DNA from 2 places in the Streptomyces sp. BBFR102 genome. Region 2 is predicted to be linked to the other one. Evidence: riboswitches for the same ligand, from Rfam matches in the RefSeq annotation. Region 2 holds a riboswitch; the other holds the start of a gene.
The links. A riboswitch is a leader RNA that binds a small molecule or an ion and turns the genes downstream of it on or off. The one in region 2 is predicted to bind glycine.

Region 1 (11,779 bases), 4.0 Mb from region 2:
GTGGGGCGCCAGGTGCTCGCGGACACCGACCGGGCCCACGCCGGGGCCGCCGCCGCCGTGCGGGATGCAGAAGGTCTTGTGCAGGTTGAGGTGGGAGACGTCGCCGCCGAACCGACCGGGCTTGGCGAGGCCGACCAGCGCGTTGAGGTTGGCGCCGTCGACGTACACCTGGCCGCCGGCGTCGTGGACCGCGGCGCAGATGTCGGCGACGTGCTCCTCGAAGACACCGTGAGTCGACGGGTAGGTGATCATGAGCACGGCGAGCTGGTCGCGGTGCTGCTCGATCTTGGCCCGCAGGTCCTCGATCTCGATCTCGCCGTCGTCGGAGGTCTTGACGACGACGACCTTCATGCCGGCCATCACGGCGCTGGCGGCGTTGGTGCCGTGGGCCGAGGAGGGGATCAGGCAGACGGTGCGGTCCAGGTCGCCGTTGGCCCGGTGGTAGCCGCGGACGGCGAGCAGCCCGGCCAGCTCGCCCTGCGAGCCGGCGTTGGGCTGGAGGGAGACCTTGTCGTACCCGGTGACCTCGGCCAGGCGCTCCTCCAGCTCGCGGATGAGCGTGAGGTAGCCCTGCGCCTGTCCGGCGGGGGCGAAGGGGTGCAGCGCGCCGAACTCCGGCCAGGTGACCGGCTCCATCTCGGTGGTCGCGTTCAGCTTCATCGTGCACGAGCCGAGCGGGATCATGCCCCGGTCCAGCGCGTAGTCCCGGTCGGCCAGCCGCCGCAGGTAGCGCAGCATGGCGGTCTCGGAGCGGTACTGGTGGAAGACCGGGTGGGTCAGGTACGCGTCCTCGCGGAGCAGCGCCCCGGGCAGCGCGTCCGGTGCGGACGCGTCCAGCTGCTCAAGGTCGGCGCTGACGCCGAAGGACTCCCAGACCGCGGCGAGCTGGACGCGGGTGGTGGTCTCGTCGCAGGCGACCGAGACGTGGTCGGCATCGACCTGGCGGAGGTTGATGCCCCGCTCGCGGGCGGCGGACGCGACCTCGGCGGCGCGGCCGGGCACCCGCGCCGTCACGGTGTCGAAGAAGGAGTCCTCGGTGACCTCGACCCCGCCCCGGCGCAGCCCCTCGGCGAGGAGCGCCGCGAAGCGGTGGGTGCGCCCGGCGATGCCGCGCAGCCCGTCGGGCCCGTGGTAGACCGCGTACATCCCGGCCATCACGGCGAGCAGCACCTGCGCGGTGCAGATGTTGCTGGTGGCCTTCTCCCGGCGGATGTGCTGCTCGCGGGTCTGGAGGGCGAGCCGGTAGGCACGGTCGCCGTCGGCGTCGACCGAGACGCCGACCAGGCGGCCGGGGAGGCTGCGGGCGAACTTCTCGCGGACCGCCATGTATCCGGCGTGCGGGCCGCCGAAACCCATCGGGACGCCGAAGCGCTGAGTGGTGCCGACGGCGATGTCCGCGCCGAGCTGTCCGGGCGGGGTCAGCAGAGTCAGGGCGAGCAGGTCGGCGGCGACGGTGACGACGGCGCCCAGTTCGTGCGCGGCGTCGATCACCGGCTTGAGGTCGCGGACGGCCCCGGAGGCACCGGGGTACTGGAGGAGGACGCCGAAGACGCCGCGCTCGGCCACCTCGGCGGGGATGCCTCCGGCAAGGTCGGCGACGACCACCTCGACGCCGGTCGGCTCGGCGCGCGTCTCGATCACCGCGATGGTCTGGGGGAAGGTGTCGGCGTCGATGAGGAAGACGCCCTGCTTGACCTTGCCGACCCGGCGCGAGAGCGCCATCGCCTCGGCGGCGGCGGTGCCCTCGTCGAGCAGGGAGGCACCGGAGGTGGGCAGACCGGTGAGGTCGGCGACCGTGGTCTGGAAGTTCAGCAGCGCCTCCAGCCGGCCCTGCGAGATCTCCGGCTGGTAGGGCGTGTACGCCGTGTACCAGGCCGGGTTCTCCATGACGTTGCGCAGGATGACCGGCGGGGTGAAGGTGCCGTAGTAGCCGAGGCCGATCATGGAGTCGACGACCTGGTTGCGGTCGGCCAGACCGCGCAGTTCGGCGAGGACCTCCGCCTCGGAGCGGCCCTCGGGCAGGTCCAGCGCCTCGGCGCTCTTGATCACGTCGGGGACGGCGGCGGCGGTGAGTTCGTCCAGCGAGCCGTACCCCACCTGCGCGAGCATCTTGGCGCGGTCACCGGCGTCGGGCCCGATGTGCCGCTGTTCGAACGGGACGCCCTGTTCGAGGCGGGAGAGCGGGATGCGGTTGGCGGTCATGCGGAGGCCTCCTGGTCGACGCGACCTGCGAGGGGCACCCGCCGCGGGTGCCCTTACGGCCTCCCCCTCTGTCATCCGGACCTGAGAGCTTCACCGGCGCGGGCACCGGTTTTCACCGTCGGTGAGGCCGGGGCGCGCACAGAGCGTCCGCCTCCCGTCCTGCTTTCCAGAGTGACCTCGTCCGTGCGGTACGGGGGCCTGAGAGATTCCGGGGAGGATTTGCTCCTTCGGCGCCTCCGCGTTGATCGCCGGAGGACTCTCCCGCACGGGGTCGACAGCCATGGTCAGCCTACCAGCGGGAACCATGCCGGGTCCCCCGAGTGGCCGAGCGGCAGGATGTGCCCTTTCGTAGGAGGGACGGATGTGCTGCGATGCCCCCGGGAGGGTTCCGTGCAGAGCGATATCGATCCCCGCAGCCTGATCGGACGCAAGGCGTTCGACCGCCACGGCACCAAAGTAGGCACGGTCGACGAGGTCTATCTGGACGACGCGACCGGCGTCCCCGAGTGGGCCGCCGTCCGCACCGGCCTCTTCAGCCGCGACGCCTTCGTCCCCCTGGAACCGAGCGAGCTGGTCGACGGCGGGCTGCGCATCCCCTTCGAACGCGCCCTCATCCGCGAGGCCCCCGACTTCGGCGTGGGCCGCCACCTCTCCCCGGAGCAGGAGCTCCAGCTCTACCACCACTACGGCCTGGACGTCGGCGCCCCCGAACCGCCCCCGGACCGCGACTTCGGCCGCATCGCGGGCACGGAGGACAGCTGACCGCTCACTCCTCGCCGGCCTCCTCCACCAAGGGCAGCGGGGCCGAGGGGCTGAGCTCCGGGTCGTCCGTGCGGAACGTACGGACCCGGCCCGGGGCCGAGGTCGGGGTCTCGAACCGGACCGTCACACGCCCCACGCCGCTCCCCTGGACCCAGCCGTGGCCGTACGTGGTGTGGACGACGTCATGGCCGGCGGGCCAGCGCCGCTCCTGCGGCACGGTCGGCGCGACCGGAAGCACGGGCTCGGCCTCGGCCCCCTCGGGGGCCTCCCCCTGCTCCCCGGAAACCGCCGCGGCCTGGGCGAACAGGTCCTCCTGCGTGTAGTCGGCGAGGCCGCTCACACCGACGCCGAGGAGCCGGACCCCGCCGGTGGTGTCCACCCCCTCCAGGAGCCGCGCGGCGGCCTCCCGGACGACAGCGGGGTCGTCGGTGGGGCCGCGCAGGGTCTCCGAGCGGGTCAGCGTCGAGAAGTCGTACCGGCGGACCTTGAGGACCACCGTGCGCCCGGAACGGCCCGCCTCGCGCAACCGCCTCGTGCACCGCTCCGCCAGCCGCGCGACCTCGCCCCGCACCCGGACCCGGTCGTGGATGTCCAGGTCGTAGGTGTCCTCCACGGAGACGGACTTGCCCTCCCGCTCCGAGACCACGGGCCGCTCGTCGAGGGCGAGGGCCATGGCGTACAGCCCGGTGCCGTGCGCTCGGCCGAGCAGCCGGACCAGTTCGTCCTGGCCGGCCTGGGCGATCTCGTCGACGGTGGTGATGCCCGCGCGGCGCAGGTGGTCACCGGTGGCGGGGCCGACCCCGGGCAGCACCCGGACCGGGAGCGGCGCCAGCAGTTCGCGCTCCGTTCCCGGTTCGATGAGGACCAGACCGTCCGGTTTGGCGCGCTCGGAGCCGATCTTGGCGAGCATCTTCGACACGGCGAGCCCGACCGAACCGCTCAGTCCGGTGACCCTCCTGATGTCCGCCCGCAACCGCTCCCCCACCTCGCGGGCCGAGGAACTGCCGAAGGCGGCCCCGCCCGCCTCCAGGTCGACGAATGCCTCGTCGAGGCTGAGGGGCTCCACCAGCGGGGAGAGCTGGCGCAGCAGCCCCATGACCTGGTTGCTGACGTCGCGGTAGAGGGTGAAGCGGGGGGTGAGGTAAGCGGCGTGCGGGGCGAGCCGACGCGCCTGCGCGGTGGGCATCGCCGAGTGGACGCCGAACCGCCGCGCCTCGTACGAGGCGGTCGCCACCACCCCGCGCGGCCCGAGCCCGCCGACCACCACCGCCTTTCCGCGCAGACTCGGCTTGGCGGCCTGCTCCGCCGAGGCGTAGAAGGCATCCATGTCGAGATGGAGGATCGTGGGCGCGGATCTCACGTCCTTGATGCTGCCCTACGCCACCGACAACGGCGGCGGGGCGGCCCGCGGAACGGTTCACACCGCCCGGTTGCGCCGCCGGGCCAGCTCGTCGGCGGGGTGGTGGCGGAGCACCGTCTCCCCGGTGTCCACCCGCTCCCCGTGGAGCTGGGCGAGGGCGCTCTCCACGTCCGCCCAGACCACGCCCACGGCGATGCCGAAGATGCCCTGGCCGCCCTGGAGGAGGTCGACGACCTCGTCGGGCGAGGTGCACTGGTAGACGGTGGCGCCGTCGCTCATCAGCGTCATCCGCTCCAGGTCGCGGAAGCCGCCGTCCCGCAGGTGCTGGATGGTGGTGCGGATGTTCTGGAGGGAGACCCCGGTGTCGAGGAACCGCTTGACGATCTTGAGAACGACCACGTCGCGGAAGCTGTAGAGCCGCTGCGCCCCGCCCCCGTGCGGCGGCCGCACGCTCGGCTCGACCAGGCCGGTGCGGGCCCAGTAGTCCAACTGGCGGTAGGTGATCCCGGCCGCGGCGCAGGCGGTGGGACCCCGGTATCCGATGTCGTCCCCGGCCCTCTCCACGCTGCCGGCGACGGCCTCGACCGGCCGCCCCTGCCGTGTCGCCGACCTGCCGTGAAGCGGGTACAGACCGTGCTCGCGGGGGCTGAGCCCCGGAGCACCCCCCGTCGTACCGTCGCCGCTCATGCTCACGCCGACCCTCCGTCCTTGACCTGCTTGTCGACGGTAGGCAGTCGCCCGGGGTGCGTCAACGATCGCCGCGCTCGCCACGCCGGGTGATATTCCCCCCAAGGGTGGTTTACCGTGTCCCACTTCCGGGAACCGGGCGCCGAACCGGCCGACGCTACTGGCTGTTGTTGGTGCCGAAGTCCTCCGGCGAGATCTGGTCGAGGAACTCGCGGAACTTCTCCACCTCGTCCTCCTGCTCGTCCGGGATGGCGACCCCCGCGTCGTCGAGTACCCCGTCACTGCCGTAGATCGGCGTGCCGGTGCGCAGCGCGAGCGCTATGGCGTCGGACGGACGGGCACTCACCTCGACGCCGCTGGCGAAGACCAGCTCCGCGTAGAAGACCCCTTCGCGCAGGTCGGTGATGCGCACTTCGGTCAGCTCCTGCCCAACAGCCTCCAGGACGTCCTTGAAAAGGTCGTGCGTCAGCGGCCTGGCAGGGGCCATCCCCTGCTGGGCAAACGCGATGGCGGTCGCCTCACCCGGTCCGATCCAGATGGGGAGGTAGCGGTCGCCTCCCACTTCGCGCAGGAGCACGATCGGCTGGTTGGAGGGCATTTCGACCCGGACACCTACGACGTCGAGCTCGTTCACACAGCAACCCTAGGACGTGCCCGGCGGGTTTGGGTAGTCGGGCTCCCTCTGGATCACTCCGGATCAGGGCAGACGTACTCCGAGAGCGGTCTGGAAGAGCGCCGAGTGCAGGCTCGTGGTGAGCTCGGCCAGCTCCTTGGTCCGCTCCTGGGCGTGGGCTCTGGTCTGCGGATTCCGGTGCAGGCGCAAGGGCGCGACGATCTGCTCGACCAGGGAAGCCTCCCGGTCGGCGGCGGCTTTCATGGCCCGCAGATGGCGCGGCTCGATTCCCGAGCGGCCCAGTTCGGCCACCAGAGCGGCGACGCGTACCGCCTGGGCGTCGTAGCCCCCCTCGGACAACGAGCCGATCAGCCCGTACGACTCCCATTCGGCGAGTTCCTCCTCGCCGACCTCGACCGCGGCCAGGAGCTCCGCACGGCCGATGCGGCGGACGGTGGGGGTGCCGGGTTCGGCGTCCCCGGCCTCGCGCTGCCGGCCGACGCCGGGGAGCGGATGCTCCTCACCACGCTCGACGGCGTCGAGGTGCTCCTTGATGACCTTGAGAGGGAGGTAGTGGTCGCGCTGCATGCGCAGGACCTGCGCGAGCCGCTCGATGTCCTGCGGGCTGAACTTGCGGTACCCCGACGGGGTCCGCTGCGGCTCGATGAGCCCCTCGGACTCCAGGAAACGGATCTTGGAGATGGTCACTTCGGGGAACTCGTCACGGAGCGTGCTGAGCACCGTGCCGATACTCACCGGCCGACTGTCCGCGGCGGCGGTGCCGTTTCCGGCACCGCCCCTCGCTGATTGACGCATAGACCTTCCTGACGGTCAGATGCCCCGCTGGCTGGCGTAGAAGACCAGCCGGTACTTGCCGATCTGCACCTCGTCGCCGTTGGCGAGCGCGACGGAGTCGATGCGCTCGCGGTTGACGTAGGTGCCGTTGAGGCTGCCCACGTCGGCGACGGTGAAGGCCCCGTCCTCCTGGCGGCGGAACTCGACATGGCGGCGCGAGACCGTCACGTCGTCCAGGAAGATGTCACCCTGCGGGTGGCGCCCCGCCGTCGTCAGGTCCCCGTCGAGCAGGAACCGGCTGCCGGCGTTGGGTCCGCGGCGCACCACCAGCAGCGCCGACCCGGCCGGGAGGGCGTCCACGGCGGCCTGGGCCTCCGGGGAGAGCGTCGGCGCCGGGTTCTGCCCGGTCACCTCCGCCTCGTACGCCTCCAGTCCGGAGATCGAGATCGTCGAGGTGGTCTCCGACGGACGCTCCTGGGCCGCGCGGGCGGTCAGGGGCGCTCCGCAGTTGGAACAGAAGCGGCTGGCCTCGGCGTTGCGGTGCCCGCACCTGCTGCACACCATGGACGGACCCTCCTGCCGCGGCTGCCCTGCGGGGGCTTCGGTTCCGTACGGGCCGGGACCGAAGTCTCCACCCGTACTTGAGGTTGATGGTTCACCGAAACCTATGCCGCCGGCACCGGAACGGTCAACGGACGACGCGCCCGAATTGTCACCACCGGCCACCTCGTCACGGAACAGGGGACGCTCGCCCTGCTCCTCTTCTCCCTGGCGCGGGGCGCGGTGCCGGGCGGCCTTGCCGCCATCCTCGCGCCCACTCTTGCCGAACAACTTCGCAAACAACTTCACGGGCGATTCCCCTTGACCGAAACAGACCCGCCCGTGGGGCAGGACGAACCCTGATTGCACACGACGGCCGATCCGGACGCCTTCACCGCGTCCGTCTCCACCGCACAGTTTCCACCACGCACCGCCTCCACCGTGCGCCGACCCCCCGCAACCTCATGCCCCGCTCGGGCACTGTGCATACGCTCGGGCCTCACTCGTTCGACGACCGAGCGTAGTCAGGCTGCTCCGCCGGCCGCAAGGCGTCCACCACGATCTTCTCCTCACGTGTCACCACCACCGTGGCCTGCTCCTTCTCCAGTGTCTGAACCACACCACCAGGGATGTTGAGGGCCGGTTCGAGGTCCTGCGGATTACCGATGACCTTGAAACGATAGGGACGGGTGATCTTGTTCCCGTCCACGTTGACGCCACCCGCCCCATCGCTCAGGTAGGTCCCCGCGACCACCCGTACGTCGTTCACCTGGATCGCCTCCGCGCCCGCCGCCCGCAGCTCCTGGACGGCGTCCAGGAGCATGTCGGCGCGAACAGTGCCGCCGGGGTCCTGGACGGTGACGGTGATGCCCGGGCCGGTCGCCGCGACGTTCCCCGCGAGGATGCCCAACTGACGCTCCTTCTCGACGGTCTGGCGGCGCGCCTCCTCCGCCTGGTCCGAGCTGTTCTCCAGTTCGGTCCGCTGCTCCTCCAGACGCTGCTTCTCGTCTTCCAGACGCTCGGTGCGGTCGTCGAGTTCATCGAGGATGCGGACGAGATCGTCCTGACGGGCGCCGCGCAGCGCCCCCGTGTCGTTGGTGGACCGCACCTGGATGGCCAGGCCGAGGCCGAGGACGAAGAGCAGCAGCGCGACGGTGAGCTGCGCGCGCGTCACGCGCGGAGGCCACAGGCCCTTCACCAGGCGCTGGCGCCCGGTCAGTTCGGCGGGGGGCTGCTCAGCCTCCGGGCGAAGCCCGGCGGCGGGCTCGGGGGCCGCCTCGGGCAGCGGCTGGCGCCGGGGCGGGCCGGAGGGACGGGGGGCACTGCCGGACTCGGGGCCCTCGGCGCCGGGCTCGTCGTCACTCATCGGCCTCACGCCCTGAACACGTGCCGGCGGATGGCCGCGGCGTTGGAGAAGATCCGGATGCCGAGGACCACGACGACGCCGGTGGAGAGCTGGGCCCCCACGCCGAGCTGGTCGCCCAGGAACACGATGAGGGCAGCGACGACGACGTTCGACAGGAACGACACGACGAAGACCTTGTCGTCGAAGATGCCGTCGAGCATGGCGCGCAGCCCGCCGAACACGGCGTCGAGCGCCGCCACCACCGCGATCGGCAGATATGGCTCGACGACGGCGGGTACCTCGGGCCGGACCAGCAGTCCGGCCACGACTCCCACGAGGAGCCCCAGTACGGCGATCAAGATGTGCCCTTTCCCGCGGTCGGCTCCGCGATTCGTACGCTCACGCTCGGTGCGGCGGGCAGGCGGACCTCGCCCTCCGCGGTGATCTTCGTGCGGATGCCGAAGTTCTCGCGCAGTGCCGCCAGGTACTGCCCGTCCGAGCTGCCTTGGAAGCGGTCGGCGAGGCGCTGCCCGTCGCCCACCGCGAGCACCGTGTACGGCGGGCCCAGCGGCTTGTTGTCGACCAGTATGGCGTCCCCCGCGGCTCTGATCGCCGAAAGGGCGGTGAGGCGCTGGCCGTTGATCGACACGGCCTCGGCGCCGGACTGCCAGAGCCCGTTGACGATGCGTTGCATGTCCCGGTCGCGCAGCCGCCCGGTGTCGGAGAATCCGGCGCTCTCCCGTGGTCCGCCGCCCCCGGTGTCGGAGCCCTTGGCGTCGTCCACCACCAGTTTGACTCCGGGTCCGTGGACAGCGGTGGCCCCGGCGACCAGGCCGACCAGCGCGCCCTGGTCGCCGCCGTGCTTCTGGAGGGCTTCGCGCTGGCGCATGCCGACCTCGGCCCGGAGCCTCTCGACGTCCTCCTCGAGACCGTCGGCGGTGGCCGAGCCGCTCTCGATCCGGTCGATGAGTTCCTCGCGCTCCTTGGCGACGACCGGTGCGTCCTCACGGGCCTGGGCGGCCCCCACAGTGACGACGAGGGCGGCGAGGACCAGCCCGGCCGCCAGCCCCAACTTCGCTTTGAGGGTGCGCGGGACGCCGGCGGTGCCGTCGGCGGCCCGGCGGGCCGCCGCCTCGGCGTAGCCGTCGTCCAGGCTGTGGTCCATCACGTTGGTGAGCAGCGACATGGAGGCGTCGGGGCGCGGGCGGCGCGGGACGGTGCTCCGTTCGGTGGGCTGCTGCGACATGCCGCTCATCGTCGCACGGCCGGGGCCCCACCTCCGAATGCGCTCGGGCGGCCGCGGGCGTACTGCCCGCGGCCGCCCGGTGCCGGTGGTCCGGTGTCAGCGCCCGGCGCTGTCCACCACGGCCGCCCACTCGTCCAGCAGGGCCTCGGCCGACTCGTCGTCCGGCCCCTCGGCCCACAGGTGGGTGACGGCCTCGGCCCGGTCGGGAAGGACCATCACCCAGCGCCCGTCGGCCTCGACGACCCGGACGCCGTCCGTGGTGTCCACGTAACGGTCGCCGGCCGCCTCGACCACCCGCCGCATCACCAGGCCCTTGACGGCCCACGGGGTGGCGAGGTCGCGCTTGAGGACGTGGGCGCGCGGGATGCGGGCGTCGATCTGGCTGAGGGTGAGCTGCGTCCTCGCCACCAGACCGATGAGCCGTACGAACGCCGCGGTGCCGTCGAAGACGCTGCTGAACTCGGGGACGATGAAGCCGCCCCGGCCGTCGCCGCCGAAGATCGTCGCCTCCTCGCGGCCGACCCGGGTGAGGTCGTCGGGCGAGGTCGTCGTCCACTCGACCTGCGTACCGTGGTACGCGGCGACCTGCTCGGCGATACGTGTGGTGGTGACGGGCAGCGCCACCCGCCCGCTGCGCCGGTCGGCCGCGACCAGGTCGAGCATGACCAGCAGGGCCCGGTCATCCTCCACGATCCGGCCCTGCTCGTCCACGAGCGAGAGGCGCTCGCCGACGGGATCGAACCGGACACCGAACGCCGCACGCGCGGAGGCCACTATCTCGCCGAGCCGCACCAGCCCGGCGCGGCGGGTCTCCGACGTCTCGGTCGGCCGGGACTCGTCCAGCCCCGGGTTGATGGTGAGCGCATCGACGCCGAGCCGTCCCAGCAGACTGGGCAGGACCAGACCCGCGCTGCCGTTGGAGGCGTCCACGACGACCTTGAGCCCGGAGTCGGCGATCCCCGTGGTGTCGACGTTGCGCAGCAGCGACCCGGTGTACGAGTCGAAGACGCTGGAGGGGAAGTGCAGATCGCCGATCTCCCCGGGGAAGGCACGCCGGTACTCCTGGCGGGCGTAGACCCGGTCGAGTTTGCGCTGGCTGCCCTGGGAGAGGTCACCGCCTCGCCCGTCGAAGAACATGATGTCGACGGAGTCGGGGACGCCCGGGGTGGTGCGGATCATGATGCCGCCGGCGCTGCCGCGCGCCGTCTGCTGGCGGGCGACGGGCAGGGGGACGTTCTCCAGGTCGCGTACGTCGATGGCACTGGCCTGGAGGGCCGAGATCACCGCGCGCTTGAGGGCACGGGCGCCCCGCGAGTGGTCCCGGGCCGTGGTGACCGTCGAGCCCTTCTTGAGGGTGGTGGCGTACGCGCCGGCCAGGCGGACGGCGAGTTCGGGGGTGATCTCGACGTTGAGGATGCCGGAGACACCGCGGGCGCCGAAGAGGTGCGCCTGCCCGCGCGACTCCCAGATGACCGAGGTGTTGACGAAGGCGCCGGCCTCGATGGTCTTGAAGGGGTAGACGCGGACGTTGCCCTGGATGATCGACTCTTCGCCGATGAAGCACTCGTCACCGATGACGGCGCCGTCCTCGATCCGGGCGGCCCGCATCACGTCGGTGTTCTTGCCGATCACGCAGCCGCGCAGGTTGCTCTGCTGCCCGATGTAGACGTTGTCGTGCACGACCGTCTTGTGGAGGAAGGAGCCAGTCTTGACGACGACGTTGGAGCCGACGACGGTGTGCTCGCGGATCTCGGCCCCGGCCTCGACCTTGGCGTAGTCGCCGATGTACAGCGGTCCGCGCAGCACCGCGTCCGGGTGGACGTCTGCGCCCTCGGCCACCCAGACACCGGGGGAGATCTCGAATCCGTCGAGCTCGACGTCGACCTTGCCCTCCAGGACGTCGGCCTGGGCCTTCACATAGCTCTCGTGGGTGCCGACGTCCTCCCAGTAGCCCTCGGCGACGTAGCCGTAGACGGGCTTGCCTTCCTTCATCAGCTGCGGGAAGACGTCGCCGGACCAGTCGACGGAGGTGTCGGCCTCGACGTAGTCGAAGACCTCCGGCTCCATGACGTAGATGCCCGTGTTGACCGTGTCGGAGAAGACCTGGCCCCAGGTCGGCTTCTCCAGGAAACGCTCCACCTTGCCGTCGTCGTCGACGATGGTGATGCCGAATTCCAGCGGGTTGGGGACGCGGGTCAGACAGACCGTGACCAGGGCGCCCTTCTCCTT
Region 2 (11,779 bases):
GTAGCACCGCCGCAGACGACCGCCGAGAAGGTTCTGTCCGGACAGGACCCCTTCTTCTCGAACAGGCCTGCGTAACCATCTGCGTCATCCCGGAGAATCAAGGAGAAAGGTCATCGCGTCATGCTCACCGAAAGCCAGATAACCGAATACCGGTCCGAAGGATTCCTGCTCCTCGAAGACGTCTTCGGCGCCGGCGACATCGCCGCTCTGCGACGTGAGGTGACCGATCTCTACGGGACCGAACACCCCGGGCGGATCTTCGAGGAGGACGGGACCACGGTGCGGGGCATCCACGGCTGCCACACCACGGGCGCACTGTTCTCCAGACTGGTGCGGCTGCCCGAGCTGCTGACCTCCGCGGAGCAGCTGCTGGACAGCAAGGTGCATGTGTTCCAGTGCAAGGTCAACGCCAAGAAGGCGCTTCGCGGAGAAGTGTGGCAATGGCACCAGGACTACAGCGTCTGGGGGCCCAAGGACGGCATGCCGGAGCCGCGGGCGGTCAACGTCGCGCTGCTGCTGGATGACGCGACCGAGCACAACGGCCCGCTGCTGGTCGTTCCCGGTTCCCATCGAAACGGCGCGATAGCCCCGTGGAGTCCCGAGCCCGAAGGTACGTCTCCGTGGGAGGACGACCTCTCGGCGAAGCTGCGGTTCGCGCTGGACCCCGGACGCATGGCCAAGGCGACCGCGGAGTCGGAGATCCGGTCCGTCGTCGGCCGCGCCGGGAGTCTGCTGTTCTTCCACCCCTGCATCGCGCACGGCTCCGGTGCGAACATGGCGCCCACGGACCGGACCATGGCATTCGTCAGCTACAACAGCGTCGACAACGCGTTGCGCGAAGTACCCCGCCCGCGCCCGGAGTTCGTCGCGTCGCGTGACTACCGGCCACTGGAGCCCGTGGACGGGGGGCTGATCGCATGAGCGACCTCGATGCCTCACTGATCCGGATGCTGATCGACTCCATCACCCGCCACCGGGACGCGGTCGCGGTCATCGACAACGGCGTCGCCCACACCTACGCCGAACTCGACGAGGTGTCGGCTGAGATCGCCGGCGGCCTCGCCGCACACGGCATCGGCCCCGGTGACGTCGTCGACGTGCACGCGACACGTTCGTGGTCCCGTTGCGCGGCGGTGCTGGGTGTGTGGCGCGTCGGAGCCGGCGTCCTGTCCATCGACCCGGCCATGCCCCCCGCCTGGACCGGCAAGCTGGTGAGCGGCGCCGGCTGCGCCATGGTCCTTCGGGCCGAGGAGTGCGCACCGGTCGGGGCGGGTGTCCCGGAGCACACCTTCCAGTCGATCCGGGGAACGCGACGGGACGAGGTCGCGACCGGGCCGCTCTGCTATGTCATCCCCACCTCCGGTTCGACAGGCGAACCCAAGGCCGTCGCGGTGCCGCCGGTCGTACTCGCGGACCTGGGCGACTGGCATGTCCGGCGGTGGAGCCACGACCGGCCGCCGAACACCCTGCACATGTCGTCGATCGGGTTCGACATGGTGTACGAGGACACGGTGGCGACCTGGCTGGCCGGGGCGAGCCTGATCGTGGTGAACGATCAGGACAGGCTTGATCCCTTCACGCTGATCGACATCATTCGCGAACACGGTGTCGCCCGGCTCTTCCAGCCCGTGGTCGGGCTGCACGGACTGGCCGCCGCCGCGTGTGTCGCCGGGGTGGGGACCCCGAGTCTGCGGGAGATCTCGGTGGCCGGTGAACAGCTGGTGATCAACGAGGAGGTGCGGAGGTTCTGCGCCGACGGCGACCTGACGCTGGTGAACCAGTACGGGCCGAGCGAGACGCACGTGGTCACTCAGTACCGCCTGACGGGCGACGTCACCGAGTGGCCCGACCGGCCTCCCATCGGCAGCGCCGTCGTCGACGCGGAGCTGCTGTGCCTCGTGGACGGACGGCTGCGCCCGTTCACGGCCGGTGAGACCCGGGAGCTGGTCATCGCGGGGAACTGCGTCGGGGTCGGGTACGCCGGTGACGACGTGCTCACCGCCAAGAAGTTCAGGGAGGTCGAACACCGGGACGGCCGCATGCGGCGCTGCTATTTCAGCGGAGACCTGGTCACGTTCGACGGCGCCGACTTCCACTTCGTCTCCCGGCTCGACGACCAGCTCAAGGTGAACGGCTACCGGGTCGAGCCGGGGGAGGTGGAGTCCGTGATCGGCCAGGTCGCCGGTGTCCGCCGGGCCGCGGTCGTCGGGGTCAAGGTCGCCGCGTCCACGCAGCTGGCGGCGTACTACACGCGGGCGTCCGGCGCGGAGGTCGATCGCGACGACCTGATCCGTTCGTGTACCTCCGGTCTGCCCCGGTTCATGGTCCCCCGGCACTTCGTCGAACTGGAGGAGCTCCCGTCGACGCGGAACGGGAAGATCGACCGGGCCGAACTCCGGGAGATGTTCCAGGAGCCTTCGGCGAGGCGGGGCTGAGACGTATCCGTCCGGGCTGTCGTGACCGGCGTCCGCCGACGGCTGAAGGCGGCTCCCGGCACTGAGAACGCGTTCGGGTACGGCTTCGGCCCACGCGCCGCCGGCACCCGCGGTGGCGGGGGGCCGGGCAGTCCTGGCGGGACGTATGGCCATCTTTGAGGCCCCGCGGCCGTTTCGTTCACCCCCCGCTTTGGTGTCAGGGCACTTGGTGAACGGCTTTGTCCGTGGATTCCGGAACAGGCCCCCGCCATCCTGGAACAGCGGGAAGGAAACCACCGGGCCATATCGGCCGGAACCTTTCCGGCACTCCGCACTCCGCACTCCGCACTCTGAATTCTGAATTCTGGGAGAAACGATGAAGTCTGCCGGCGTTTTCCTGGCCACTGCTCTCCTCGCGCTGATGAGCGGCACCGTCGCGGGCGCCGCCACTGCCGCCGGCGAGACCGGCGGCACCGGAATCCTGGTGACGGCCTCCGCCGTGTCCGACGGTGACAGCGGCTGGGGTCGTTCCACGGGAAGGTGAGCAAGGGACCACCGGAAGCTGGCCGAAAGACAGTGACCGGTGAAGAGGGGTACTGCGAGCGCATGGCCCCGGACTTCTCCGGCAGGCCGACGTCCGCGCGGCCGGGGCGCCGAAGCCGGCGCCGCGATTTCGGCCGCTCGGTGACCCCGCGCGTCCCCTTTGCTGGTGACGCTCCATCACATCCGGATGCACAGGGCCGAACGGGAGCTCTCGTGCGGTGCAGGAAGGAAACACTTGACCATGGAATCGGCGCCGCGGGCGATCCACCCGCGAGGCGGACAGGACGAGACCGCACCACAGCATGACGCGCCGGCGGGCGGCCCGGTGCCGCTGGTGGACGAGATCGCTGCGCTCTGGGGGGAACTGCTCAACCGCCCCGAGGTCGGGCCGGAAGACGACTTCTTCGCCGTCGGCGGCAACTCGCTGACCGGCATCAAGGTCATCGAACGGGTGGCACGCGACTACGGCGTCCGGCTCTCCGTCCGCGACTTCTACCTGGCGCAGACCCCGGCCCGCGTCGCCGGGCTGATCGAGCGGGGGAGGTCCAGCACATGAGACTGACGCCGGGCCCTCCGCGCGACGTCGACCTCGACACCGTCGACCTCTTCAACCTCGACCTCTACGGCACGGGCGACCCGCACTCCGTCTGGGACGTGATGCGCGCCGAGGCACCCTTGCACCACCAGGTCCTGCCCGACGGACGCGAGTTCTGGTCGGTCACCCGCTACGAGGACGTGTGCCGCGTCCTGGGCGACCACCGCGAGTTCACCTCCGAACGCGGCACCGTGCCCACCCACCTGGGCCAGGACGACGTCGCCGCCGGTGTGCTGCTCACCTCCACCGACCCGCCCCGGCACACCGAGGTCCGCAGGCCGCTGGGCTCCAGGCTCACCGCCCGCGCGGTCAGGTCCTGGGAGGATTCCATCCGTCGGTCGGTGACCCGTTTCCTGGAGCCGGCTCTGGACGGCGAGGTGTTCGACCTGGCCGAGAAGGCCCTGCTCCTCCCGGCGATCGTCACCGGCCCGCTGCTGGGCATCCCCGAGAAGGACTGGGAGGAACTCGTCCGGCTCACCGCCATGGTGGCGGCCCCCTCGGACCCGCACTTCCAGCTCGGCAGCGAGGCCGCCACCCTGGCGATCTCCCACCACGAACTCGTCGGATACGTCACCGAGTGGGTCAAGGAGCGCCGCCGCTCCGGAGCCGAGGACGACAGCCTGCTCCATCACCTGATGAGCGTGCGGCCCGGAGGGGCGCCGCTGAGCGACCAGGAGATCGCCCTCGACGGCTACAGCATCCTGCTGGGTGCCAACGTGACGACCCCGCACACCGTCTCGGGCACGGTGCAGGCCCTCATCGAGCGGCCCGAACAGTACGGCAAGGCCCAGGCCGACCCGGACCTGATCCCCAACCTGGTCGAGGAGGGGCTGCGCTGGACCTCGGCCGCCTGCAACTTCATGCGCTACGCCACGGCCGACGTCCCCGTCGCGGGCGGCGTCATACCGGCCGGTGCGGCGGTCGTCGCGTGGATCGGCTCGGCCAACCGGGACGCCGCCCTGTTCGCCGCCCCGCACACCTTCGACATCACCCGCCCCAACGCCAAGCGGCAGATCGCCTTCGGATTCGGCCCGCACTTCTGCATCGGCGCCCCGCTGGCCCGCCTGACCCTGCGCGTCTTCTTCGAGGAACTCCTTCACCGGTTCGACTCCCTCGACCCGGCCGGCGAACCGGAGCACCTGCACTCCTACTTCATCGCCGGTATGACCCACCTGCCCATCACCGCCCAGAAACGGCACACTCCATGACGTCCGGACCCGACCCCGCCTCCCCGTGGTTCGTCCGGCCGCCTGCCGCCGGAGCGTCCGCCCGCCTCTTCTGCTTCCCCTTCGCCGGCTCCGGCGCCTCCGCGTTCGGCGCCTGGCCCGCCACGGCAGGCGGCGCCGAGATCTGCCCGGTGCAGTTCCCCGGCCGCGAGAACCGCCTCGCCCACCCCCACTACGCCAGTTACGAGAACCTCGCCGAGCAGCTCGTCGAGGCCCTCACTCCGCTGCTGGACACACCGTTCGCGTTCTTCGGGCACTGCGCGGGCGCCCTGCCCGCCTACGAGAGTGTGCTGAGACTGGCCGCCGCCGGCCTGCCCGTCCCCCAACGCCTCTTCGTGTCCGGTCAACCCGCCCCGCACGAGGCCGCCCGAGACCGGATGCTCACCCTGGGCGAGGACGAACTGCGCGCCGAACTCGTCACGTTCCTGCGCGGCCGGGGCATCCGTCCCCGCCCCGACATGATCGACATGGGCATGTCCGTGCTGCTCCGCGACCACGCTGCCGCCGGAGCCTACCGGCGCACCGAACCCGCCCGTATCGACTGCCCGATCACCGTCCTGCACTGGAGCGAGGACACCGATGTGAGTCTGGCGGACCTCCAGGGCTGGCGCCGCTACGCCGACTCGGTCGAGATCAGGGTCGTCGAGGGCGGCCACTACGACTTCATGGACGCGCCCGCCCGGCTCCTCACGTCCCTCGCCGCCGGTCGGTGGGCTGGTCTTTCGTGACGACCGGTCCGCCCGAGCGGCGATGCCCGTGTCAGCGATCCGCGCCGGAACGCGCGGCATGGGCGACTTCAGCACAGGTACGCCGGGCGTGCCCGCCCGGCCCCGTCCGCTTCCGACGACGCTCCGACCACGTCTCGGATCGCTCGAACTGGTATGCGGCCTCACTCCTGGGACCGCCCGGCGGCCATTCCAGGCCTTGGCTGCCGCAGCCCGGAGACCCCAGGGGCTTGCGCCGTGTGGCCGGAGAAGGCCCTGACAGCGCTGAAAGATACGAACGCACTGGTCAGGGCCTGTTCCCCTAGCACTCGATGATGTTCACCGCCAGCCCGCCCCGGGCCGTCTCCTTGTACTTGACGGACATGTCGGCGCCGGTCTCCTTCATGGTCTTGATGACCTTGTCCAGGGAGACCTTGTGGGAGCCGTCGCCGCGCAGGGCCATGCGGGCGGCGGTGACGGCCTTGACCGCGGCCATGCCGTTCCGCTCGATGCAGGGGATCTGGACCAGGCCGCCGACCGGGTCGCAGGTCAGGCCGAGGTTGTGCTCCATGCCGATCTCGGCGGCGTTCTCCACCTGCTCGGGCGTGCCGCCGAGGACCTCGGCCAGTGCGCCGGCCGCCATCGAGCAGGCGGAGCCGACCTCGCCCTGGCAGCCGACCTCGGCGCCGGAGATCGAGGCGTTCTCCTTGAAGAGCATGCCGATGGCGCCGGCCGCGAGCAGGAAGCGCACCACGGCGTCCTCCTTCTCGGCCTCGCTGGCGGAACCGGCGGCGAAGTTCACGTAGTAGTGCAGGACGGCGGGGATGATCCCGGCGGCGCCGTTGGTCGGGGCGGTCACCACGCGGCCGCCCGCCGCGTTCTCCTCGTTGACGGCCATCGCGTAGAGGGTGATCCACTCCATGGCCAGCGCCGCCGGGTCGCCCTCGGCGCGCAGCTGGCGGGCGGTGTGGGCGGCGCGGCGGCGGACCTTCAGGCCCCCGGGCAGCAGCCCCTCGCGGGTCATGCCCCGGCTGACGCAGGCTCGCATGACCTCCCAGATCTCCAGCAGCCCGGCACGGATCTGGGCCTCGGAGCGCCACGCCTTCTCGTTCTCCAGCATCAGCGCGGAGATCGACAGGCCGGTGTCGCCGGCCAGCCGCAGCAGCTCGTCGCCGGTGCGGAAGGGGTGGGTCAGCACGGTGTCGTCCAGCTTGATGCGGTCCTCGCCGACCGCGTCCTCGTCCACCACGAAGCCGCCGCCGACCGAGTAGTACGTCTTCTCCAGCAGCGTCGCACCGGTGTGGTCGAAGGCCCACAGGGTCATGCCGTTGGCGTGGTACGGCAGGGCGCGGCGCCGGTGCAGGACCAGTTCCTCGTCGGCGTCGAAGGTGATCTCGTGGACGCCCAGCACGTTCAGGCGGCCGGTGGCGCGGATCTGGGCGATCCGGTCGTCGGCCCGCTCCACGTCGACCGTGCGGGGAGACTCGCCCTCCAGGCCGAGCAGGACGGCCTTGGGCGTGCCGTGGCCGTGCCCGGTGGCCCCGAGCGAGCCGAACAGCTCGGCACGGAGCGAGGTGGTGTGGACGAGCAGGCCCTCGTTCTTGAGGCGGCGGGCGAACATCCGCGCGGCCCGCATCGGGCCGACCGTGTGCGAGCTGGACGGGCCGATGCCGACCGAGAACAGGTCGAAGACCGAGATGGCCACAGGAACTCCTAGCGGGGGGCGGACGGCGCTGTCCGCCGAAGGGGAGGGGGCACGGGGCTGCGGGACCCCGGGCGCGACGGAGGGTGCGGGCCGGCGAAAGCGGACCCACACCCTCCAGTGTGCGCGGTGCGACGCCGCCGGGGGGTGCCCGGCGGCGTCCGGGCTACTTCAGCCCGGTGTACAGCGGGTGCTTCTCGGCGAGGGCGGTGACCCGCGCCTTCAGCGCCTCGGCCTCGTAACTGGGCTTGAGGGCCTCGGCGATGATGTCGGCGACCTCGGCGAAGTCCTCGGCCTGGAAGCCGCGGGTGGCCAGTGCCGGCGTGCCGATGCGCAGGCCCGAGGTGACCATCGGGGGCCGCGGGTCGTTCGGGACGGCGTTGCGGTTGACGGTGATGCCGACCTCGTGGAGGCGGTCCTCCGCCTGCTGGCCGTCCAGCTCGCTCCCGCGCAGGTCGACCAGGACCAGGTGGACGTCGGTGCCGCCGGAGAGGACCGAGACGCCGTGGTCGGTGACGTCGGGCTGGACCAGGCGCTCGGCGAGGATGCGGGCACCCTCGACGGTGCGCCGCTGGCGCTCCGTGAACTCCTCGGAGGCCGCGACCTTGAACGCGACCGCCTTGGCGGCCACCACGTGCTCCAGCGGACCGCCCTGCTGGCCGGGGAAGACCGCGGAGTTGATCTTCTTGGCCAGCTCGGCGGTGGAGAGGATGACGCCGCCGCGGGGGCCGCCGAGCGTCTTGTGCGTGGTGGTGGTGACGACGTGCGCGTGCGGCACCGGCGAGGGGTGCAGCCCGGCCGCGACCAGACCGGCGAAGTGCGCCATGTCCACCATCAGGTACGCGCCGACCTCGTCCGCGATCCGGCGGAAGGCGGCGAAGTCCAGCTGGCGCGGGTAGGCCGACCAGCCGGCCACGATCAGCTTCGGGCGGGACTCCTTGGCGAGCCGCTCGACCTCGGCCATGTCGACCTGGCCGCTCTCGGAGTCGACGTGGTAGGCGACCACGTTGTAGAGCTTGCCGGAGAAGTTGATCTTCATGCCGTGGGTCAGGTGGCCGCCGTGGGCCAGGTCCAGGCCCATGATCGTGTCGCCCGGCTTCAGCAGCGCGAACATCGCGGCGGCGTTGGCCTGCGCACCGGAGTGCGGCTGGACGTTGGCCGCCTCGGCGCCGAACAGCTCCTTGACGCGGTCGATCGCGATCTTCTCGATCACGTCGACGTGCTCACAGCCGCCGTAGTAGCGGCGGCCCGGGTAGCCCTCGGCGTACTTGTTGGTGAGGACGGAGCCCTGCGCCTCCATGACGGCGACCGGAGCGAAGTTCTCCGAGGCGATCATCTCGAGGGTGGACTGCTGACGGAGCAGCTCGGCGTCGACGGCGGCGGCGACGTCCGGGTCGAGCTCGTGGAGGGGGGTGTTCAGAAGCGACTTCGAAGACATCACAGTCCCTGGGGTGGTCTCAGTTGCCGGAGAACTCGGTGTACGCGTCGGCCGAGAGCAGATCGTCCGGCTCCTCGGTGACGCGCACCTTGAACAGCCAGCCGCCCTCGAAGGGGGCGGTGTTCACCAGCGACGGGTCGTTCACGACGTCCTCGTTGATCTCGGTGACCTCACCGGAGACGGGGGAGTACAGGTCGCTGACCGACTTGGTCGACTCCAGTTCGCCGCAGGTCTCGCCCGCGGTGACCGTGGAGCCGACGTCCGGGAGCTGGGCGTAGACGACGTCACCGAGCGCGCCTGCCGCGTACTCCGTGATGCCGATCGTCGACACGCCGTTCTCGGCGGCCGACAGCCACTCGTGCTCCTTGCTGTAGCGCAGCTGCTGGGGGTTGCTCATGGGGTGAATTCTCCTGTACGCGGGGGTGTGCTGGTGAACGGAGGGTCTCGCGATCCGGGACGGACCGGGTGCGTCGCGTCACGTTGGGGCCCGGCGCCCGGCCGGGGCCGCCTCGGACGCGGGACGCGCGCTACTTCCGGCGCTTGTAGAAGGGCAGCGCCACGACCTCGTACGGCTCGTGGCTGCCCCGGATGTCGACGCCGACGCCGGACGTGCCGGGTGCCGCGTGGGCCGCGTCGACGTACGCCATGGCGATGGGCTTGCCCAGGGTGGGGGAGGGGGCGCCCGAGGTGACCAGGCCGATCACCTGGCCGTCCGCGACCACCGGGTAGCCCGCGCGCGGCACGCGGCGGCCCTCTGCGACCAGGCCGACCAGGACGCGCGGCGGGTGTTCGGCGGCCCTCTCGGCCGCCTTCTCCAGGGCGGCGCGGCCCACGAAGTCGCCCTCCTTCTCGAACTTCACCACCCGGCCGAGCCCGGCGTCGAAGGGGGTGAGCGCCTGCGTCAGCTCGTGCCCGTACAGCGGCATGCCCGCCTCCAGGCGCAGCGTGTCGCGGCAGGAGAGCCCGCACGGCACCAGGCCCGCGTCGGCCCCGGCGGCGGTCAGCGCCTGCCAGAGGGCCACCGCGTCGCCGGGCGCCACGAACAGCTCGAAGCCGTCCTCACCGGTGTAGCCGGTGCGCGCGATCAGCGCCTCGACCCCGGCCACGGTGCCGGGCAGCCCCGCGTAGTACTTCAGCCCGTCCAGCTCCGCGTCGGTGACCGAGGCGAGGACGGCCTGGGAGGCCGGGCCCTGAACGGCGAGCAGCGCGTACGCGTCGCGGTCGTCGCGGACCTCGACGTCGAAGGAGCCCGCCCGCCCGGTCAGCGCGTCCAGCACGGCCTGGGCGTTGCCCGCGTTGGCGACGACCATGAACTCGGGGGCCTCGACGGTACCGAGCCGGTAGACGATCAGGTCGTCGAGGATGCCGCCGTCCTCCTGGCAGATCATCGTGTAGCGGGCCCGGCCGGGGCCGATCGTGGCGATGTTGCCGACCAGGGCGTAGGCGAGGAAGCGGGTGGCGTCCGGGCCCAGCACGGTGATCTCGCCCATGTGGGAGAGGTCGAAGAGCCCGGCGCGGGTGCGCACCGCCTGGTGCTCGTCGCGCTCGCTGCCGTACCGCAGCGGCATGTCCCAGCCGGCGAAGTCGGTCATCGTGGCCCCGAGCGCACGGTGCGTGGCGTCGAGTGCGGTCGTACGGGGGGTCTGGCTCATATCCGGGCGCTCCCAGGGCATGACGGCGAGGGGGATCGATCCTCCCCATCTGTCATCGAAACCTGAGAGGTTCGCCGCGGCCACCCCGACGAGCGGCCGGGGCGGCCATGACTTGCACCTTGGGTGGGACCGACGGAACGGCCCGCTTTTCAGATGTGCCTCGCCCGCGCGGTACGGGGCCTGAGAGATTCAAGGGAGGGACTTGCTCCTTCGGCGTCCTGACCTGGGCTTCGAGGCCCAGCAGAACTCTCCCGCGCGGATTCAAGCGGCCGGTATGCAGTTCGCGCCCATCATTGCACGCACCCCGGCCCGGCAGCACCCCTCCCCGTGGGCGACGCGAGCGGCGGCTTCCGGCCAACCCCGGCCCGCCCGCACCACCCGGCGGAACCAACCGGCCCCGTCCGGCGTGACCGCCAGAGAACCGCCCGCGGCGGCGACGGGACCGGTAATCGGCTTGCGCCGCATTACCTTCTCTTTACACTCGGGGGAGATGACGCACGTGACCGCACGGGGGGAGCCGACCACGGTGCAGAGCAGCAGCGGCCGGGCGGTGTCCGCGCCGCCCCACACTCAAGGCGGGCCCACCCCGCCCGCCGTCGGCATGGCCCTGTCCGCCCTGCCCGCCCAGCCGGGTACCCGGCAGATTCCGGCCACCGTCCGTGACCTGCGGGGCCCCGGCGACCGCCCCGCCCCCGACACCCTCACCTTCGGCCAGGGCGACCTCGTCGTCGTCTCCGGCCTGCCCGGCAGCGGCAAGTCCACCCTGATCCGCCGCACCGTCCGCGCCGCCCGCGCCGACTCCCAGGACACCCGCGAGCAGTGGGAGGCCCGCCTCCCCGCCGCCCTGCCCTACGCCCTGTACCGCCCCCTCGCCCGCCTCGCCCACTACGCCGCCCTGCGCCGCCTGCTCCGCTCGGGCCGAAGCGTCGTGGTCCACGACTGCGGCACCCAGCGCTGGGTGCGCCACTGGCTCGCCCGGCAGGCCCGCCGCCGCGACCGCACCCTGCACCTGGTCCTCCTCGATGTCGATCCGGACACCGCCCTGGACGGCCAGCGGACCCGGGGCCGAGGGGTCAGCCGGTACGCCTTCCTGCGCCACCGCCGCGCCGTGGCCCGCCTCCTCGCCGCCCTCGACGCCGGCACCCCGCCACCGGGCTGCGGCTCCGCCGTCCTCCTCGACCGCGCCGCCGCCGACCGGCTGCGTACGCTCACCTTCCGTGCGTGAGCCGACTCCCGCTCCCCAACGGGCCCCGACGCGGGTAGGGTCGGGGCGCAGGCGAGGTATGTGTGATCAGGCGGTGAGCAGATGAGCGTCCCGGCCCAGGCCCCCCACGGGCTCTACGGCGGATGGCCCGGCAACGAACTGGAAGAGGCTCTGGCGGCGTCCCTCGGCGCCGAGTCGGCCGGCGGACGGCTGGTCGAGGTCCTCGGCCGCAGCAGTGTCTGGGTCCCGCTCCCCAACGGCGGCGGCCCCGAGAGCGGTTCCCTGGACCTGCCGACGCTGG

Region 1: linked by a shared signal. The riboswitch ahead of gcvP (aminomethyl-transferring glycine dehydrogenase) and the one ahead of gcvT (glycine cleavage system aminomethyltransferase GcvT) in region 2 are both predicted to bind glycine.

Annotation. Positions count from the first base shown of each region.
Region 1 is NZ_CP195757.1:411,168-422,946, forward strand. Features, by position in the region: gene gcvP (aminomethyl-transferring glycine dehydrogenase) at 1-2,202, opposite strand, end outside; glycine riboswitch at 2,379-2,476, opposite strand; gene ACSLIC_RS01920 (PRC-barrel domain-containing protein) at 2,593-2,964, shown strand; gene ACSLIC_RS01925 (DNA polymerase IV) at 2,969-4,324, opposite strand; gene ACSLIC_RS01930 (MerR family transcriptional regulator) at 4,382-5,017, opposite strand; gene ACSLIC_RS01935 (bifunctional nuclease family protein) at 5,169-5,645, opposite strand; gene ftsR (transcriptional regulator FtsR) at 5,709-6,440, opposite strand; gene ACSLIC_RS01945 (FHA domain-containing protein) at 6,456-7,376, opposite strand; gene ACSLIC_RS01950 (DUF881 domain-containing protein) at 7,459-8,325, opposite strand; gene ACSLIC_RS01955 (small basic family protein) at 8,331-8,663, opposite strand; gene ACSLIC_RS01960 (DUF881 domain-containing protein) at 8,660-9,559, opposite strand; gene ACSLIC_RS01965 (sugar phosphate nucleotidyltransferase) at 9,647-11,779, opposite strand, start outside.
Region 2 is NZ_CP195757.1:4,455,922-4,467,700, forward strand. Features, by position in the region: gene ACSLIC_RS19865 (acyl carrier protein) at 1-4, shown strand, start outside; gene ACSLIC_RS19870 (phytanoyl-CoA dioxygenase family protein) at 121-921, shown strand; gene ACSLIC_RS19875 (AMP-binding protein) at 918-2,435, shown strand; gene ACSLIC_RS19880 (hypothetical protein) at 2,791-2,958, shown strand; gene ACSLIC_RS19885 (acyl carrier protein) at 3,199-3,513, shown strand; gene ACSLIC_RS19890 (cytochrome P450) at 3,510-4,760, shown strand; gene ACSLIC_RS19895 (thioesterase II family protein) at 4,757-5,506, shown strand; gene ACSLIC_RS19900 (L-serine ammonia-lyase) at 5,805-7,187, opposite strand; gene glyA (serine hydroxymethyltransferase) at 7,351-8,622, opposite strand; gene gcvH (glycine cleavage system protein GcvH) at 8,642-9,019, opposite strand; gene gcvT (glycine cleavage system aminomethyltransferase GcvT) at 9,150-10,274, opposite strand; glycine riboswitch at 10,314-10,433, opposite strand; glycine riboswitch at 10,434-10,538, opposite strand; gene ACSLIC_RS19920 (AAA family ATPase) at 10,774-11,499, shown strand; gene ACSLIC_RS19925 (enhanced serine sensitivity protein SseB) at 11,581-11,779, shown strand, end outside.